2 regions of the Pelomonas sp. SE-A7 genome follow, and region 1 is predicted to be linked to the other one. Evidence: riboswitches for the same ligand, from Rfam matches in the RefSeq annotation. Region 1 holds a riboswitch; the other holds the start of a gene.

What was found. Region 1 has a riboswitch for S-adenosylhomocysteine ahead of ahcY (adenosylhomocysteinase). Riboswitches for the same ligand answer to the same signal wherever they lie in the genome.
Region 2: linked by a shared signal. The riboswitch ahead of metH (methionine synthase) and the one ahead of ahcY (adenosylhomocysteinase) in region 1 are both predicted to bind S-adenosylhomocysteine.

Annotation. Positions count from the first base shown of each region.
Region 1 is NZ_JAUASW010000001.1:2,554,714-2,564,328, forward strand. Features, by position in the region: gene QT382_RS11505 (PKD domain-containing protein) at 1-1,630, opposite strand, end outside; S-adenosyl-L-homocysteine riboswitch at 1,772-1,874, shown strand; gene ahcY (adenosylhomocysteinase) at 1,936-3,360, shown strand; gene QT382_RS11515 (TlyA family RNA methyltransferase) at 3,373-4,122, shown strand; gene metF (methylenetetrahydrofolate reductase [NAD(P)H]) at 4,155-4,997, shown strand; gene QT382_RS11525 (OmpW/AlkL family protein) at 5,132-5,740, shown strand; gene QT382_RS11530 (hypothetical protein) at 5,750-6,982, opposite strand; gene pepQ (Xaa-Pro dipeptidase) at 6,960-8,273, opposite strand; gene QT382_RS11540 (5-formyltetrahydrofolate cyclo-ligase) at 8,288-8,899, opposite strand; gene QT382_RS11545 (TfoX/Sxy family protein) at 8,922-9,296, shown strand; gene QT382_RS11550 (LysR substrate-binding domain-containing protein) at 9,293-9,615, shown strand, end outside.
Region 2 is NZ_JAUASW010000003.1:310,103-319,717, forward strand. Features, by position in the region: gene QT382_RS19380 (DUF4197 domain-containing protein) at 1-644, shown strand, start outside; gene QT382_RS19385 (MSMEG_1061 family FMN-dependent PPOX-type flavoprotein) at 641-1,294, shown strand; gene QT382_RS19390 (alpha/beta hydrolase) at 1,288-2,103, opposite strand; gene QT382_RS19395 (prohibitin family protein) at 2,100-2,945, opposite strand; gene QT382_RS19400 (ProQ/FINO family protein) at 3,109-3,786, shown strand; gene QT382_RS19405 (rhodanese-like domain-containing protein) at 3,743-4,138, opposite strand; gene QT382_RS19410 (homocysteine S-methyltransferase family protein) at 4,184-5,245, shown strand; gene QT382_RS19415 (HD-GYP domain-containing protein) at 5,242-6,444, opposite strand; S-adenosyl-L-homocysteine riboswitch at 6,523-6,609, shown strand; gene metH (methionine synthase) at 6,663-9,395, shown strand; gene QT382_RS19425 (glycine zipper 2TM domain-containing protein) at 9,504-9,615, shown strand, end outside.

The DNA of each region.
Region 1 (9,615 bases):
CGCGCAAGGTGTAGTAGGCGTAGATGTCGGTGGCCAGGTCGGCGGCAAACCAATCGCCGACCTGGCCGGCCGTGACGGCCTTCTGCGCGGCCGACGCCGCGGTGCCGCCGAACTTGACGTCGGCCAAGGCGTCCAGGTCGCGGTTCTTGAGCGGATAGGCGCCGTCCATCAGGTCCGAAACCAGGCGCCGGTTGGCATAGCGATAGCCAACCGCATAGGCACCGATCGTCTGGCCCGGCTGCTGGTTCAGCAGCTCGAAGGTTTCCACAGGCAGGAAGTCGCCCGCATGCGAGAGCTCGTGATAGAGCAGCCAGCCCATGTCGCCAAGCAGGTCGTCCATGCTGCGGGTCGCACGGCGCGTCGCGCTGTAGTTGGTCATGAAGTACTGGTTGGACTTCACATAGCGCCACAGGTCCTGGAAGGCCAGGCCCTGGCTGTAGGCCTCGCGGTAGTCCGGCGCCTCGTCAATTGTGTCGCGCTCGCCGGCCTCGATCCAGATGTTGTCGGCATCCAGGTAGATCGCCCCGGTGTAGGGGTTGTAGAAGGACGGCCGGACATGCGAGCCGATCACCACGGCCGTGGTGCTCATCAGCATGCGCCGGAAGTCGCCGCGCGCATCATGGACCTGCAGGAACTTCTCGAAGTTCTTGCCCTGCCAGTCGTGCGACACCAGCACGCGATTCATCACCTGCTCGATGCTCGGCAGATTGCCGTTCGTTTCCTGCCCCAACAACGGCAGGCGGGACACGCTGCACAGCTCGTAGGTGCGAATCGCCGCGTTGTAGACGCAGTCAGCCAGCACCGGTGCGTAGGCGCTGGTCGAGCGATAGGCATGGACACGCGAGACATGCCGGTCCGACCAGACGTAGTTGTTGTTCGCCGCCGGCGCCTGGTCGTACTTTTCGACCAGCACGATCACGTCCTGGCTGTCGCTGCCGCTGGCGGTCTGCACCGTGGCGCGGAAGCGCAGCAGCGTGTCCTGGCTCACCGTGGGAGCGACGAACTGGCGGGCCGAGCTGTCGACCGACTCCAGGCTCACCGTCGGCCCGTCGAGCTGGGTCCAACTCACGCTCTGCACCGTCTCGCCCGTCGTGGACCAGGCGCGGATCGAGGCCTTGCCGCCCATGCGCACCGCCTGGTGGTTGCGGACGATGGCCTTGGCCGGCGTGGCCGGTGCCGTGATGTCCAGGGTCACGTCACGCGTCTGCGCCGCACCGGCCACGTCGGTATAGCTGACGCGGAAGCCATAGCTGCCGGCCGTCGTCGGCTCGAAATGGATGACCTGGGTCTGGGCACTCAGCAGGCTGACCGCCGGGCCGCTGGTCTGGGTCCACTGCAGATTGCTGATCGGACCCGAGCAGCCGGCGATGGCCGCTGCGGCCTGCTTGCCGACCAGCGGGCCTTCGATCAGCACCTGGGCCGAAGGCGTGCCGGCCGAGCAGACCAGGTTCGTAGGTTGGGTGGGTTGGGTGGGCTGCGTCGGTTGGGTGGGCTGCGTCGGTTGGGTGGGCTGCGTGGTCGAACCGCCTCCGGATCCACCGCCGCCGCCACAGGCCGCCAACAACACTGCGGCCGCCATGGCCGTTGCACAGGCGCCTGCCCGCATCCCCTGGTATTTCTTCAACTGCATGACTCCCTCTGATCATTGATGGTCGGGCCGAACGGCCCAGGTGCGTCGCCGTCCCAACCGGCCGCCCTTGTTTTTTTGATGCGCGCGGATTTTCACACCAATGCGCCCTGGGACCGGCCCAGGTTCGGCATAATCGCGCCCTGACCCAAGGGGCGCTGCAACCGGACCTGAGACCCAGGATCCCGGCCAGGCTTGGGACGCTCCCCGCGACCGTGCGGGGACCTGGCAACGGCGCTCACCTACCGATCCGGCGTGGGTGAGTGAAGGATGCTCTGGCCACGCTGGTCTCTCTGAAGGAGCCCCGCATGAACGCCCCCGTCAACCTCCCCGACAACGTCATCAAGGATCTCTCGCTGGCCGACTGGGGCCGCAAGGAGATCGCCATCGCCGAGAGCGAGATGCCGGCCCTGATGGCCATCCGCAAGGAATACGCCGCCACCCAGCCGCTCAAGGGCGCCCGCATCACCGGCTCGCTGCACATGACCATCCAGACGGCCGTGCTGGTCGAGACGCTGCAGGCCATCGGCGCCGAGGTGCGCTGGGCCTCGTGCAACATCTTCTCTACGCAAGACCATGCCGCCGCCGCCCTGGTGGCCGCCGGCACGCCGGTGTTCGCCTACAAGGGCGAGACGCTGGAAGACTACTGGGACTACACCCACCGCATCTTCGACTTCGGCCCTGCCGGCAGCGCAGGCGAAGGCCCGAACATGATCCTGGACGATGGCGGCGACGCCACGCTCTTGATGCACCTGGGCCAGAAGGCCGAGAAGGATCTGTCGGTGCTGGCCAACCCGGGCAGCGAGGAAGAGCGCATCCTGTTCGCCTCGATCAAGGCCAAGCTGGCCGTCGACCCGACCTGGTACACCCGCAAGAGCGCCGAGATCATCGGCGTGACCGAGGAGACGACGACCGGCGTGCACCGCCTGAAGGAAATGTCCGCCAAGGGCACGCTGCTGTTCCGCGCCATCAACGTCAACGACTCGGTCACCAAGAGCAAGTTCGACAACCTCTACGGCTGCCGCGAATCGCTGGTGGACGGCATCAAGCGCGCCACCGACGTGATGGTGGCCGGCAAGATCGCCGTCGTCGCCGGCTATGGCGACGTGGGCAAGGGCTCGGCCCAGGCGCTGCGCGCGCTCTCGGCGCAGGTCTGGGTCACCGAGATCGACCCGATCTGCGCCTTGCAGGCCGCGATGGAAGGCTATCGCGTCGTGACCATGGAATTCGCCCAGGACAAGGCCGACATCTTCGTCACCACCACCGGCAACAAGAACGTCATCCGCCATGAGCACATGGCCGCGATGAAGAACAACGCCATCGTCTGCAACATCGGCCACTTCGACAACGAGATCGAGGTCGCGGCGCTCGAGCAGTACCAGTGGGAAGAGATCAAGCCCCAGGTCGACCATGTGATCTTCCCGGACGGCAAGCGCATCATCCTGCTGGCCAAGGGCCGCCTGGTGAACCTGGGCTGCGGCACGGGCCATCCGAGCTATGTGATGAGCTCCTCGTTCGCCAACCAGACCATCGCCCAGGTCGAGCTGTTCGCCCACCGCGACGCCTACGACATCGGCAAGGTCTACGTGCTGCCCAAGCACCTCGACGAAAAGGTGGCGCGCCTGCAGCTGACCACGCTCAACGCGCAGCTCACCGAGCTGACCGAGGAGCAGGCGGCCTACATCGGCGTGCCCAAGGCCGGCCCGTACAAGCCCGACACCTACCGCTACTGATCGAGAGAACGGATGCGTGCCGACCAGCTGCTGCTGAGCCGCGGGCTCGCTCCCTCTCGCTCGGCCGCCCAGCGGCTGATCGAGAGCGGCGCGGTGCTGCGCGCGGCCGGCAGCCCGGTGCGCAAGGCCGGCGAAGACGTGCCCGAGCACGAGGAGCTGCGGGTCACGGACGACGCCGAGCTGCGCTATGTCTCGCGCGGCGGGCTGAAGCTGGAAGGTGCGCTGGCCACCACCGGCATCAAGGTCCAAGGGTTCACGGTGCTGGACATGGGCCAGAGCACCGGCGGCTTCACGGACTGCCTGCTGAAAGGCGGCGCAGAGAAAGTCGTCGGCGTCGACGTGGGCCATGGCCAGCTGCATGCCTCTCTGGCGAACGACCCGCGGGTCGTTCTGCTTGAGGGCCTGCATGTGCGCGAGCTGGCTAGCTCAGGCTTGCAAGCGCACAAGCCGGCCGGCGGCTTCCGGCTGATCGTCGGCGACCTCAGCTTCATCTCCATGCTGGGCTCGCTGGCCCAGCTGGCGCCCTGGCTGGCGGCCGATGGCCAGCTGCTGCTGCTGATCAAGCCGCAGTTCGAGCTCGGCCCCAAGGCCTTGAACAAGGGCGGCCTGGTCAAGGACAAGGCCCAGTACGCCGAGCTGGAGCAGCAGGCTAGAGCGGCCGTGGCGGCCCAGGGCTGGCAATGGCAGGGCTGGTTCGACAGCAGCATCACCGGCGGTGACGGCAACCGCGAATTCTTCCTGTGGGCCTCGGCCGCAGCCTGAAGCCAAGACGAACAAGACAAGGACCGACGAGCATGACGACCCCTGCAGTGAGTTTCGAGTTCTTCCCGCCCAACACCCCGGTGGGCAGCGAGAAGCTGAAGACCGTGGTGCAGGAACTGGGAGCGCTGAACCCGCACTATTTCAGCGTCACCTACGGCGCCGGCGGTTCGACCCGCGACAAGACCCTGGCCACGGTGACGGACATCGCCGCCACCGGCCACGAGGCTGCGCCCCATTTGTCCTGCGTGGGCTCGACCCGCGAAAGCATCGCCGAGATCCTGGCCACCTACCGGGCCCAGAACATCCGCCGCATCGTCGCCTTGCGCGGCGACCTGCCCAGCGGCACGGCCACGGCCGGTGAATTCCGCTATGCCTCCGAGCTGGTCAGCTTCATCCGCGAGACCCAAGGCGCGGACTGGACCCTGGAGGTCGCGGCCTATCCCGAGTACCACCCGCAGCAGCGCTACGCCGCCAAGGACCTGCAGCACTTCGCCGACAAGATGAAGGCCGGTGCCGACGGCGCGATCACACAGTTCTTCTTCAATGCCGACGCCTACTTCCACTTCGTCGAGCAGGCGCGCAAGCTGGGAGTTGCGCAGCCGATAGTCCCGGGCATCATGCCCTTCCACAACTACGCCCGCATCGCCCAGTTCGCAGCCCGCGACGGCATCGACATTCCGCGCTGGGTAGCGCTGAAGATGGAGGGCTACATGGACGACGTGGCCTCGATCCGCGCCTTCGGCCTGGACGTGATCGCCGGCCTGTGCGAGCGCCTGATAGCCCAGGGCGTGCCGGGCATCCACTTCTACACGCTCAACCAGTCGGCGCTGACGCTGGAGTTGTGCAGGCGCCTCGGCCTCGGTCAAGAAGCTTGATCTGACACAAGCGTCCTGCGCGGGACGCAAACGTGGCCCAGGGCCCTTGTGTCACCTCAAGGGCCGGCACTTTGCGCAGCGATGCAATGACTGCTGACGGGAATGTTCCCGCAGATCCAGGAGTCATTGACATCATGTTGAACAAGAAGATTGCCGCCCTCGCCCTGCTCACCGCTGCGTCCGGCTTCGCCACCGCGGCCGCCGAAGGCCCGCTGCTGGTGCGGGTGCGTGCGGTCCACATCGATTCGGCCAACGGCGACAGCACCGGCCTCGGCCTCACGATCAACAACAAGACCATTCCCGAGGTTGATTTCAGCTACTTCCTGACGCCCAACCTGGCGGCCGAGCTGATTCTGACCGTGCCGCAGAAGCACAGGCTCTATGCCGGCGGCGCCGAGATCGGTTCGCTGAAGCACCTGCCGCCGACGCTGAGCCTGCAGTACCACTTCGCTCCCGAAGCCACGTTCCGCCCCTACGTGGGCCTGGGCCTGAACTACACCCACTTCTCGTCGGTGAAGTTCGCCCCCGCCGTGGTCACGGCCCTGGGTCCCAACGTCAAGCGCAGCAGCTTCGGCCTCTCGGCCCAGATCGGCGCCGACATCGCGATCAGCAAGGGCACCTACCTGAACATCGACCTCAAGAAGGTCAAGATCGACACCGACGTCAGCTCCAAGGGCACGAAGGTCGGCACTTTCAAGGTCGACCCCGTGCTGCTTGGTGTGGGCCTGGGATGGCGCTTCTAAGGCACAGACCTAACGGTAACGCTGCGTCGGCGAGAGCCGGCGCAAGGCGTACTTGATCAAGCGGTCCTGCTCGTCGAAGAGCGTGACCAGCTCGACCACTTCAAGCCCGGGGCGGCCCAGGGCTGCCCCCGACGCCGCCTTGGCAGCCGATGCCGCGGCAGCCTTGTAGGCCGGCAGCTTGGCCAGCAAGGCCGCCAGCTGCGCCGGCGAAAGCTTGCCGAGGTCCTGCGCCGGCAGCTGCGCCAGCACCTCGGGCGGCAGATCGGGTGGCAACAGGGTTCTCACGCTCAGGTGCCGCAGCAGGCGGCGCCCGCTGTCGAAATGCTTCTCGTCGGCCTTGCCCAGCTTCTCGCGCAGCGACTCGGCCAAGGTCTCGCCGACGCGGAGCTCTCGGGCGGCCTGAGCCAGCGCATGGTCCGAGGCCAGCAGCTGTGCATCGGCCGGCTGCTGAGGATCCTCTGCGAACTCCATCACCACCCGCGTCTCGTTGGACCAGCTCATGTCGCCCATGGGCAGGCGAAACATGCGCTCACGCAGCAGGAAGCCCCAGTCGTACTGCTCGCCTGTGACATCGCGCAGTCCGTGCAGCATCACGTTGCTGAGCGTCATGCGTCGTGGGCCGTCGACCAGGGTGACCGAGAAGATCGGCCGGTCGGCAAAGCTGCTGCTGCTGGAATAGCTGTTCTCGCAGCCATCCTTGCTGGAGAACACGGCCTTGGCCAGGGTCGCGAAGAAACCCCGGTCACCGCCGCGCGCCACGCCGCTTTCGAAGCCGACGCGGCACTGCAGCCGCAGGTCGCCGAGTCGCCGCTCGTGGTCCGGCCAGCCGGGCGTGCGGATGTCGGCCCGCCAGGTCACGCGGCCGTCCAGCAGCTTGCTCTTGAGCTCGGTGGCATCGGGATAGCGGTTCCAGGTCGGGTCGATGACGAAGTTGTCTTCTTCATCCAGCGGCACCGGCACCCGGCCCTGGCGTGTGACCAGGGCCAGGTTCATCCGCTGCTGATGCTCGGCCTGGGTGCGGGCGTAGACCTTGAACTTCAGCTCGGCCTGCGGTGCCAGCGCATGGTGCTTCTCGAACAGCTCGCGGGCCTCGTACAAGGTGGCCAAGGTCTTGAGCTCGCGCGGTGCGGTGGATTCGCCCTGCACCTCGACCTTGGACAGCTGCGGCGGCTCGGCACCGGCCGGCCCCGCCAAGGCCAGCGCGACCAGCAGCCCGAGCTCAAGCCAGCGCCGCGAACGCATCTCGGGTCAGGTTTTCGGGCGCACCGCTTGCGCGGCAGGCCACGTCGTCTTCGATACGCACGCCGCCATAGGGCAGCAGGCGCTCCACCTTGGCCCAGTCCACCGCGCCGCCGGCCGACGTGGCGCGAAGCTTGTCCAGCAGCGTGGGGATGAAGTACAGGCCCGGCTCAATCGTCACCACCATGCCCGGCTCCAGCACGCGGGTCAGGCGCAGGTAGCGGTGGCCTTCGGGCTTGGGCGCGACGGCGCCGCTCTCGTCAGCCATGAAGCCGCCAATGTCGTGCACCTGCAGGCCCAGCAGATGGCCAATGCCGTGCGGCATGAAGGTCGAGGACACGCCTTCGGCCACGATGGCCTCGGCGCTCATCTTCACGATGCCCTGCGAGGACAGGATGGCGGCGATGCGGCGGTGGGTGCTGAGATGGATCTCGCGGTAGTCGGTGCCGGCGCGCACCTCATCGACCAGGGCCAGCTGGGCCGCTTCCATCGCCGCCAGCACGGCCTCGAATTCCTCGTGGCCGCCGCGGCTCCAGGTGCGGGTGATGTCGCTGGCATAGCCGTTGACCTGGGCACCGGCATCGATCAGGAAGCTGCGCGACTGGGCCGGGGCCTGGGGGTCCTGGTACTGGTAGTGCAGCACCGCGCAATGCTCGTTCAGGCCCACGATGTTGGTGTAGGGCAGGTCGCGGTCCGTGTGGCCGGTGGCGGCCAGGTAGGCACGGTGGATGTCCAGCTCGGAACGGCCTTCCATGAAGGCCTGCTGCGCGGCCACATGGCCCTTGACCGCCCGGCGCGAGGCGGCGCGCATCTGCTCCAGCTCGTACTCGCTCTTGCAGGCGCGCGGGTAGTGCAGCAGATGCAGCAGGGCCTCGGGGTTGTTGGGCAGCACGCCTTCCAGCGCGGCATCGGCCTCGCCGATCACGGCCAGGCGGCCATGACCCTGCAGATGGGCGGCGGCATCGGCCGGATCGGCGATCACGACGATGTCGAACGGGTCCACCCAGAAGCCGCTGGGCGCCTCGGGCGGCAGATGCCAGTAGTCGTCCGGCTGGTAGTAGATCAGCAGGGGCTTGCGGCCCGGGCGCACCAGCAGCCAGCTGTTGGGATGCTGGGTCAGCGGCAGCCAATGCTTGAAATGCGGATTGGGCTGGAACAGATAGGGCCGGTCGTCCAGGAAGGCGAATTTCTCAATCCCTGAGGCAATGGCCAGGGCGTCGAAACCGGTGCGGGCGAGCGCCTGTTCGGCACGCTGCTGCAGCTGGGCGACGTGGTGGGCATGAAGGGTGTTCATGCCCGCATTCTCACTTAGCCATTCACATCCCAGACCACGCCCTCTTCCGTCAGCATGGCATCCAGCGGCACGTCGTGCGGCTCGGCCTTGAGCAGCGGCAGAAAGCCATGCGCATAGCCAATGCCGGCCGTGGCCGGACGCGGCTGCAGCTCGGCCAGCGTGCGGTCCATGAAGCCGCCGCCATAGCCCAGGCGCAGGCCGCAGGGGCCGAAGCCCAGGCAGGGCACGATGACCAGCTGGGGCTCGAACACCTCGGTGTCCTTGGGCTTGGGAATGTCGTAGGCATCCTCTTCCATCGGGCAGCCCGGATACCAGACGTGGAAGCGCAGCGTGCCGTGTTCCCGGTCCACCACCGGCAGGCCTATGCGGCGCTCGGGGTGGGCTTCGCTCCAGCGGAACAGCGCCGGCAGCGGGTCGAACTCGCCCTTGATCGGCCAGTAGGCACCAATGGTGGTCTCGCGGCGCTGCACCAGCCAGACCCGCAGCACCTGCTGCAGTTCGTCGGCCAGCTCCAGCCGGTGCGGCAGCGCAAGGCGGTCCTGGATCAGCTTGTGGCGCAGCGCGGGGCGGTCGTTCAGGTCCACGGTCGGCAACTCCTCGGGGGCAGACGGTCGGCTGGCGAGCATTGTGGCCGACTACGATGGCGCCATGAAGAACAGTCCCGAGTTCATCGCCCACTGCGTCGAGCTGCTGCAGCCGCTGGGGCCGGTGCGCAGCCGGCGCATGTTCGGCGGCCATGGCCTCTACCTGGACGACTTCTTCGTCGCCATCGTCGACGAGGACCAGCTCTTCCTGAAGGCCGACGAGCTGAGCCGGCCGCGCTTCGAGGCCGAGCAGTGCCTGCCGTTCAGCTTCGAGAAGACCGGCACCGGCGAGGTGGTCTCGATGTCGTACTTCCGCCCGCCCGAGGAGGCGCTGGAATCGCCGGCCCTGATGCAGCCCTGGGCGCGACTGGCCCTGGACGCTGCGCTGCGCGCGGCCCAGGCCAAGAAGCCCAAGGCCAGGAAGAAGAAAGACGCATGACGACCCGCGGCGCACCGCCCCGCCAACGACCGCTGTCGGTCGGCCCCTTGCGGGCCTTCGAGGCCGTGGCGCGCCTGTCCAGCTTTCGGGCCGCAGCCGAGGAGCTGAGCCTCAGTGCCTCGGCCGTCAGCCGCCAGGTCCAGGCGCTGGAGGACGAGGTCGGCGCCCCGCTGCTGCGGCGCGGCAGCCGTCATGTGGAGCTGACGCCGGAAGGCACCTCGCTGCTGAGCGCCGCCGTGTCCGCGCTCAAGCGCATAGACGGCAGCGTGCGCCAGATCCGCCAGGCGCGCAGCCGCCGCGTGGTCCATGTCTCGACCTT
Region 2 (9,615 bases), on a different contig from region 1:
CGGCCCTGTGGCTGCCCACCGCCCATGCCCAGCTGAGCGAGACCGATGCCGCCAGCGGCATTCGCGCGGCGCTGGAGCGCGGCGCCTCGTCGGCCGTTTCGCTGCTGGGCAAGAATGACGGCTTCTTCGCCAACCCGCTGGTGCGCATCGAGCTGCCCGACAAGCTCAAGAGCGCGGTCAAGCTGCTCAAGGCCACGGGCCAGGGCCAGAAGGTCGAGGACCTGCTGCTGGCCATGAACCGCGCCGCCGAGGCGGCCGTGCCGGCGGCCAAGCCGCTGCTGGTCAAGGCGGTCAAGGACATCAGCGTCGAGGACGCGCTCAAGCTGGTCCGCGGCGGCAACGACAAGGCGGTCACCGAGTTCTTCGCCGGCAAGACCCGGGCGCCGCTGCACGATCAGTTCCTGCCCATCGTCACGCGCGCCACCGAGAAGGTGGCCCTGGCCGACAAGTACAACGCCGTGGCCGGCAAGGCCGCGGGCCTGGGCCTGCTCAAGGGCGACGATGCCAATATCCAACAGTACGTCACCGGCAGGGCCCTGGACGGCCTGTTCCTGATGATCGGCGAGGAAGAAAAGAAGATCCGCCAGGACCCGATAGGCACGGGCAGCGCCCTCTTGAAGAAGGTGTTCGGGGGCAAGCCTTGAGCGAAGCCCTGGCCTGGACCAACCGTGAGCACGACCTGGACAGCGTGTCGGCGCTGCGCCGCACCTACCCGGCACCGGACGCTCCGGCCACGCTGGACAAGGAATGCGACCACGTCCATCCGCTGTACCGACCCTTCATCGACGCCGCCACTTTCTGCGTGCTGGCCACGCAGGCGGCCGACGGCCGGCTGGACACATCGCCGCGCGGCGATGCCCGCGGCCAGCTGGTCGAGGTGGTCGATGAAGGCCGCACCCTGCTGATGCCGGACCGGCGCGGCAACAACCGCATTGACAGCCTGCGCAACATCGTCCACGAACCGCAGGTGGCCTTGCTGTTCCTGATCCCCGGCATAGGCGAGGCCATCCGCGTGATGGGCCGGGCCCGCATCAGCGCTGCGCCAGCCCTGCTGCAGCGCTTCGCCGTCGATGGCGACAAGCTGCCCCGCTCGGTGCTGGTGGTCGAGGTGGACAAGGTGTTCTTCCAATGCGCCCGCGCCGTCAAGCGCTCGGGCCTGTGGGACCCGGCGGCGCAGATCGAGCGCAGCAGCCTGCCCTCGACCGGCTCGGTGCTGGCCGGGCTCAGTGCCGGTTTCGACGGGGCCGCCTACGACGAGGCGCTGCCGGCCCGGCAGCAGGCCACGCTCTATTGAGCTGACTGCACGAAGCGGCGAATCGCCTCGACCATCTCGGCGTCCTGGCCGAAGAAGCCATGCGGCGAGCGGCCTTCGCAGGCATCGCCGCTGGCGCCAGGACCGCCGGTGATCCGCTGCGCCTGCTTGCGCTGGGCCCCCAGGCGGCGCAGCACCTCTTCCATCTGTCCCGGCGGCGAGCGCAGGCAGGCATCGTCGGCATGGCCCAGCAGCAGCACCGGCTGACGGATGGTGGACAGGTCCAGGTCAAAGACCGATTGCGAGGTCCAGCCCTTGCGGCCCAGGGCCGTGCCGACGCTGACGATGGAACTCAGCACCAGACCGTCCGGCGCGGCCGGCCCCTGCAGGCGCGACGCCGCATTGGCGGCCGAGATCGTGCCGCGGCTGGTGCCCAGCAGCCAGACGGCGCCTCCATGGGCCTGGCGCAGGCTGGCTATCAGCTGGCCCAGGTCGGCCGCGTGGCGCGGATCGGTGCGAAAGCCGGCGAGACCGTCCTCGCCCGACTGCTGGTCTGAAGGCGCATCGACCAGCACGGTGCCGAAGCCCAGCTCGCGCAGGAGAGGCTGGGCCCGGACCAGGGAGTTGCCCTTCAGCGCCGTGGCGCAGCCCTGGCCATCCAGCTTCAGATGCCCGCTGCCACCGGCCAGCAGGACCAGGGTGACGGCCGGCTCGCGGCTGGGCGCCGCGACCGAGTACGCAAGGCTGGCGCCACGGACCGGCAGGCTGCGCGGCTCGCCGCAGCCCGCGGCCTGCGCTGCCGGCAAGGCCGCCAGCCAGAGGATCGCCGCCAGCCGCCAGCCCAACATCACTGCTTGCCCGCGCCACTGTTCATCTGGATGAAGGGCGTGCCGGCGCCGGTGTACTGCGGCAGGCGGCCATCCCATTTCTTGATCGCATCGGCCTCGTTCTCCAGCTGCTTCAGGCGCAAGAGCTCCGGCGTGATCTCAAGGCGCTTGGCCTTCAGCGACTCGGCCTCGCCGCGCGCCTTGGCCAGGGCCTGCTCGGCCTCGACCTTGATGCGCTCCAGGTCGCGCTCGGCCGTGAGCTTCTTCTGCTCGGCCTCGACCTTGGCCTCGATGGCCTTGTCGAACACGGCCGAGAAGTCGTAGTTGACCGCGGCCAGCGAATCGACGATCACGCCATGGCGCTTGAGCCGCTGCTCCAGCGCATCGCGGATCTTGGTGCTGACCTCGGTGCGCTTGGTCACCAGCTCCTCGGCCGTGTACTGGGCGGCGATGGCCTTGGTCGATTCCTGGGCGGCGGGCTCGATGACCCGCACCGCCACCGCATGCTCGTTGCCTATGCTCTGGTAGGTCTGGGCTACCAGGGCCGGGTCGAGGCGCCAGTTCAATGCCGCCGAGACGCTGACCTGCTGCAGGTCGCGCGAGGCGGCCACGCCCTTGCCCTCGTTCTTCTGCAGGCGCACGTCGATCATGTGGACCCGGTTGACCATGGGGATCACGAAGTGCAGGCCCTCGCCCAGCGGCTCCGGATCGACCTTGCCGAAGGTGGTGATCACCCCCCGGGTGCCCGACTGCACCACCCGCACCGGATTGATCAGGCTGATCAGCACGATCACCGCGACGGTGCCGAGCGCGAATTTGGGCAGGGCGCCCAGGCGTGACGACGACGAAGAAGCACTGTTGAACATGATGTCCTCATTCCCTTTCTTGTCTGGAGGAGCCGGCAGCGTAGCGATGCCATCGGGGCGAATCCGGGTCGCCGCGATGAACGCACGCTGGAACGACATGAATAGAGTGCACGACAATACGCCCCTTTCCCGATCCGCCAGGCGCTGAGCGCCGCTTGCATCCATGACCGAGACCACCCCCACGCCCGCGGCCCCCGAGAACGAGGAGGCTCAGCCGAAGCAAGGCGCCAGCGCCGAAGCCTCGCTGAGCCCGACCGAGGTGGCCGCCCAGCTCAAGGCCCTGTTCCCGGCCCTGTTCACCGGCATGCAGAAGCCGCTGAAGCTGCGCATCCAGGCCGACATCCAGGAGCGGGCGCCGGGCAAGTTCACGAAGGCCCAGCTGTCGGCCTTCCTGCGCCGCCATACCGGCAGCACCGGCTACCTGATCGGCCTGTCCAAGGCCACGCACCGCCATGACCTGGACGGCAATCCGGTCGAGGAGCTGTCGGACGAGCACCGCCAGGCCGCCAAGGCCGAGGTCAAGCGCCGCCGCGAAATGCAGAACGAGCGCGAAGCCCTGGCCGAACAGCAGCGCTTCAACCGCGCCCAGCTGCTGCGCGACTACCAGCGCAACAAGCTGTCCGAAGCCAATTTCTGCACCCTCAAGGGCATAGACCCGGCCGAGCTGCCCGGCCTGCTGGAACTGGCCAAAAAGGAAGCCGCCGAGCGGCCGGCCCAGCCCGAGCAGCGCAGCGACGCACCGCGCCGCGATGCGCGTCCGCCGCGCCGCGACGGTGATCGCAAGCCCGGTGGAGCGCCTACATCTGCTCCCAAGGCAGGCCGTCGAAACGCCAGCCGTTGAGGCGACCGCGCTGGAAGTTGGCATCGAGGTCGCCCTCGAAGCCGTGCAGCACATTGACCACCTCGGTGAAGCCGGCGGCCTCCAGGGCCTCGCCGGCCTTGACCGTGCGCTGGCCTGAGCGGCAGATCAGCACCACCGGCCGGTTCAGCTGATCCTCGGCCTCGCGCCGCACCTGGGCCACGAAGCCCGCCTCGTCGGCCTGCATCTCGGGGTATTCGTACCAGGCCACGTGAACGACCCCGGGCGGATGGCCCACATAGAGGTATTCCAGCTCCATGCGGATGTCCAGGAACAGGGCCTCGGGCCGCTGCTGCAGATAGGCCTGGGTCTCCTTGGGGCTGAGGTGCTTCATAGCGACTGCTTCATGGGGAATTGGCGGCCTTCCTACAATGCGGCCATGAACATCGACGCCTCCACCCGCTACACGCGCGGCGCCCAGCTGCCGGACATTCTGCAACATCGGATCGCCATCCTCGACGGCGCCATGGGCACGATGATCCAGCGCTACAAGCTGCAGGAGGCCGATTACCGCGGCGCGCGCTTCGCCGAGCATGGCAAGGATCTCAAGGGCAACAACGACCTGCTGGTGCTGACCAAGCCCGAGGTGATCACCGAGATCCACGAGCAATACCTGGCAGCCGGCGCCGACATCATCGAGACCAACACCTTCGGCACCACCTCGGTCGCCCAGGAAGACTATGCGCTGGGCGAGCATGCCTACGAGATGAACGTGGCCGCCGCCAGGCTGGCCCGCGCGGCCTGCGACAAGTACTCGACGCCGGACAAGCCCCGCTTCGCCGCCGGCGCCCTGGGCCCGACGCCGCGCACCGCCTCGATCAGCCCCGACGTCAACGACCCCGGCGCCCGCAACATCGACTTCGAGACGCTGCGCGCGGCCTACTACGAGCAGGCCAAGGGCCTGCTGGAGGGCGGGGTCGACCTGTTCCTGGTCGAGACCATCTTCGACACGCTGAACGCCAAGGCGGCGATCTTCGCGCTGGACGAGCTGATGGACGACACCGGCGAGCGCCTGCCGGTGATCATCTCGGGCACGGTGACCGATGCCTCGGGCCGCATCCTCTCGGGCCAGACCGTGACCGCCTTCTGGCATTCGGTGCGCCATGCCAAGCCGCTGGCCATAGGCCTGAACTGCGCACTGGGTGCCACGCTGATGCGTCCCTACATCGAGGAGCTGGCCAAGGTGGCCGGCGCCACGGCGGTCAGCTGCTATCCGAACGCCGGCCTGCCCAACCCGATGAGCGACACCGGCTTCGACGAGACGCCCGACGTCACCGGCCGCCTGATGGAGGAGTTCGCGCGCAGCGGCTTCCTCAACATCGCCGGCGGCTGCTGCGGCACGACGCCGGCCCATATCGCGGCCATCGCCGGTCAGGTCTCGAAGTACCAGCCGCGGCTCAGCGGCCAGAAGTTCTTCAGCCAGCTCGTCGAAGCCGCCTAATAAAGGCGGAGCACCTTCTCCATATTGACCAGCACCCGCAGCTCATGCGGGGCCAGGCTGGCGGCCACGGCCTGGGCGGCCAAGCGGGTGTCGCGCGGCACGGGCTCGGACAGCGGATTGCCGCTCTTGCCTATCAAGGCCGCCACCAATGGTTCGTTCGCGCTGTGGCCTCGCTTGAGCACCACGCAATGCTCGCTGTTGGCCAGGCGCACCAGGCTGCCCGGCGGATACAGGCCCACGGCCTTGATCAGGGCGGCCCCGGCCTCGTCGGGCTGGCCCAGTTCGTCCAGGTAGGCGGCCCGCGCGGCGGCCGTGGCCGACATGGCCTTGCGCGAGCGCCGTGGCGACAGCCGGGCCGCGAAGATGTTGACCCGCCGCAGCAGGCGCGCCATCTGCTCGGCCGGACCGCGGCCGGCCATCGGGCCTGGTCCGGCTTCCTGTCGCAGCATCAGGATCTGCAGCCACAACTCGTCCTTCACGCCCAGCTCGCGCAGCAGCTGCGGCGCGTGGTCGATGCGCTGGCGGATCTCGGCGCGCTGGCTGTCACTGAGCTCCTCGTCGCGGGCGCAGAGCCGGTCCTGCAGCTCGCTGATCGCGATGTTCATGCTGAGGGCCGCGCGTATCAGCGAGACCCGCCACTCCTCGCTCCAGCCCAGCTGGCGGGCGCAGAGTTCGGCCACCAGCAGGCACAGCAGGCCATGCTTGGCGCTGTACTGCTGGTAGTCGTGGCTGGCGTCGTAGACCAGCATCATCAGCATCGCGTCGGCGTTCTGCTGGACCCGGGTCATCACCTCCTGCAGGTATTGCTCGAAGCGCGGCAGGAAGTCCTCGGCCCTGGGCTCGCGCAGCAGGGTGTGCACATGCAGCAGCAGGTCGGTCCAGGCCGCCTGGTCGGCGAAGCGGATGCTGTGCTTCTTGAGCAGCGACTCCGGCCGGTAGTCGGCCTTGGCGTCGGCGATGGAGCCCAGGGTGGCACCCTGGTGCATCATGGTGTCGACCTTGTGGGCCAGGGCCTTCTGGTATTCCTTGGTCTCGTGGGCCAGCACGAAGGCGCCGCGCTGGATCAGCGCATGGACCTGCGGCGTGTTGGGCAGCACCTGGCCGGAGGCGAACAGCAGCTTGCCGCGGGCATCCCGGATCGAGAAGCCCAGCACCTGTCCGATATGCAGCGAATGAGGGGGCAGCGGAATCAGGTCCACGGTGGGGTTAGAAGCTCTGCTGCCCGGATTGTCGGCCGAGCCGGCCGCCGGCTGAAGCCCTCAGCGTAAAATCCCGCACGGTCCGAGGAGCGTTGCGACGAGGGGCTTCCCTAGGGAGGCAGCTCGCCAGGCTTGGACAAGTTCCCACAACGACGCTCACCGACCCCTGATCCCAGGGCCGCGGTGAGTGCGCGGCCCGCCCTGACGTCGAGGCCGCCATGAGTTCCATCCCCGCCCATCCTCCCGCCATGAAGCTGTCCGGCCTGGAGCCGGTCTCCATCGGCGAGGGCAGCCTGTTCGTCAACATCGGCGAGCGCACCAACGTCACCGGCTCCAAGGCCTTCGCCCGCATGATCCTGGCCGGCCAGTTCGAGCAGGCCCTGGCCGTCGCCCGCCAGCAGGTCGAGAACGGCGCCCAGGTGATCGACATCAACATGGACGAGGCCATGCTGGACAGCAAGGCGGCCATGGTGCGCTTCCTGAACCTGATCGCCTCCGAGCCGGAGATCGCCCGCGTGCCCATCATGATCGACTCCTCCAAGTGGGAGGTGATCGAGGCCGGGCTCCGCTGCATCCAGGGCAAGGGCATCGTCAACTCGATCTCGCTGAAGGAAGGCGCGGACGAGTTCAAGCGCCAGGCCAAGCTGGTGCGCCGCTACGGCGCCGCTGCCGTGGTGATGGCCTTCGACGAAGTGGGCCAGGCCGACACCTTCCAGCGCAAGATCGAGATCTGCCAGCGGGCCTACCACGTGCTGGTGGACGAGGTCGGCTTCGACCCCGAAGACATCATCTTCGACCCCAACATCTTCGCCATCGCCACCGGCATCGAGGAGCACGACAACTACGCGGTCGACTTCATCGAGGCCACGCGCTGGATCAAGCAGAACCTGCCCGGCGCCAAGGTCTCGGGCGGCGTCTCCAACGTCTCTTTCAGCTTCCGCGGCAACGACCCGGTGCGCGAGGCCATCCACACGGTCTTCCTGTACCACGCGATCCAGGCCGGCATGGACATGGGCATCGTCAACGCCGGCATGGTGGGCGTCTACGACGACCTGGAGCCCGAGCTGCGCGAGCGGGTGGAGGACGTGGTGCTGAACCGCCGCAAGGATGCCGGCGAGCGCCTGATCGAGGTGGCGGCAGCGGCCCAAGGGCGCGCCAAGGACGACTCGGCGCGGCTGGCCTGGCGCGCCGGCAACGTCAACGAGCGGCTCTCGCATGCGCTGGTGCACGGCATCACGGACTTCATCGTGGAAGACACCGAGGAATGCTGGCAGGCCATCTCGGCCAGCGGTGGCCGGCCGCTGCACGTGATCGAAGGCCCGCTGATGGCCGGCATGAACATCGTGGGCGACCTGTTCGGCCAGGGCAAGATGTTCCTGCCCCAGGTGGTCAAGAGCGCCCGCGTGATGAAGGCCGCCGTGGCCCACCTGGTGCCCTACATCGAGGAAGAGAAGCGCCAGCTGGCCGCAGCCGGTGGCGACGTCAAGCCCAAGGGCAAGATCGTCATCGCCACCGTCAAGGGCGACGTGCACGACATAGGCAAGAACATCGTCACCGTGGTCCTGCAGTGCAACAACTACGAGGTGGTCAACATGGGGGTGATGGTCCCCTGCCAGGACATCCTGGCCAAGGCCAAGGTCGAGGGCGCCGACATCATCGGCCTGTCGGGCCTGATCACGCCCAGCCTCGAGGAGATGCAGCATGTGGCGGCCGAGATGCAGCGCGACGACTACTTCCGCGTGAAGAAGATTCCGCTGCTGATTGGCGGCGCCACCACCAGCCGCGTGCACACGGCGGTCAAGATCTCGCCGCACTACGAAGGCCCGGTGGTCTACGTGCCGGATGCCTCGCGCTCGGTGGGCGTCTGCTCGGACCTGCTGTCCGACGAGCGCGCCACGCGCTTCATCGACGAGCTCAAGGCCGACTACGACAAGGTCCGCGAGCTGCATGCCAACAAGAAGCAGACGCCGCTGGTGACCCTGGCCCAGGCCCGCGCCAACAAGCAGGCGCTGGACTGGGCCGCCTACGCGCCGCCGGCGCCCCAATTCACGGGCCGCCGCATCTTCCGCAACTACGACCTGGCCGAGCTGGCCGACTGCATTGACTGGGGTCCGTTCTTCCAGACTTGGGACCTGGCCGGTCCCTTCCCCGCCATCCTCAAGGACGAGGTCGTGGGCCACGAGGCCCAGCGCGTGTTCAGCGACGGCAAGCGCATGCTGCAGCGCCTGATCGAAGGCCGCTGGCTGACCGCCAATGCAGTGTTCGGCCTCTACCCGGCGGCCCAGGTCAACGACGACGACATCGAAATCTACAGCGACGAGTCGCGCAGCCAGGTCTTGATGACCTGGCGCGGCCTGCGCATGCAGTCGGAGCGCCCGATCGTCGATGGCGAGCAGAGGCCCAACCGCTGCCTCGCGGACTACATCGCGCCCAAGGGATCGGTGCCGGACTACATCGGCCTGTTCGCGGTCACCGCCGGCATCGGCTGCGACAAGAAGGAAGCCCAGTTCCTGGCCGACCACGACGATTACTCGGCCATCATGCTCAAGGCCCTGGCCGACCGCCTGGCCGAGGCCCTGGCCGAGCGCTTGCACCAGCGGGTGCGCACCGAGTTCTGGGCCTATGCGGCCGACGAGTCGCTGTCCAACGAAGAACTGATCGCCGAAAGCTACCGCGGCATCCGCCCGGCGCCGGGCTACCCGGCCTGCCCCGACCACCTGGTCAAGCGCGAGCTGTTCCGCGTGCTGGCGCCGGAAGACATCGGCATGGGCCTGACCGATGCCATGGCGATGACGCCGGCCGCCAGCGTCTCGGGCTTCTATCTTTCCCATCCCGAGGCCCGCTATTTCAACGTGGGCAGGATTGGCGAGGACCAGTTGCATGACTGGGCGGCCCGCATGGCGCTGGACGAAAGAGCCGCCCAACGGGCGCTCGCTCCCTTGCTGGGCTGATTGCGGCCCCGACATTCACATCCGCTTGCATTTCAACAAGGCGATATCTGGAATCGTCGGCTTGGCGATGCCAAGCTTTCGCATGTCGATTGCTTTCCTTGAATGCCCATGAAGTTCCCGCTCAACGCCAGCCAGACCATCGCCGCCACCGCCATCGCCGCCTGCCTTCTGGGAGGCGCCTTTGCGCTCGGCAAGATGAACAACGGCAAGGACGGTGCCG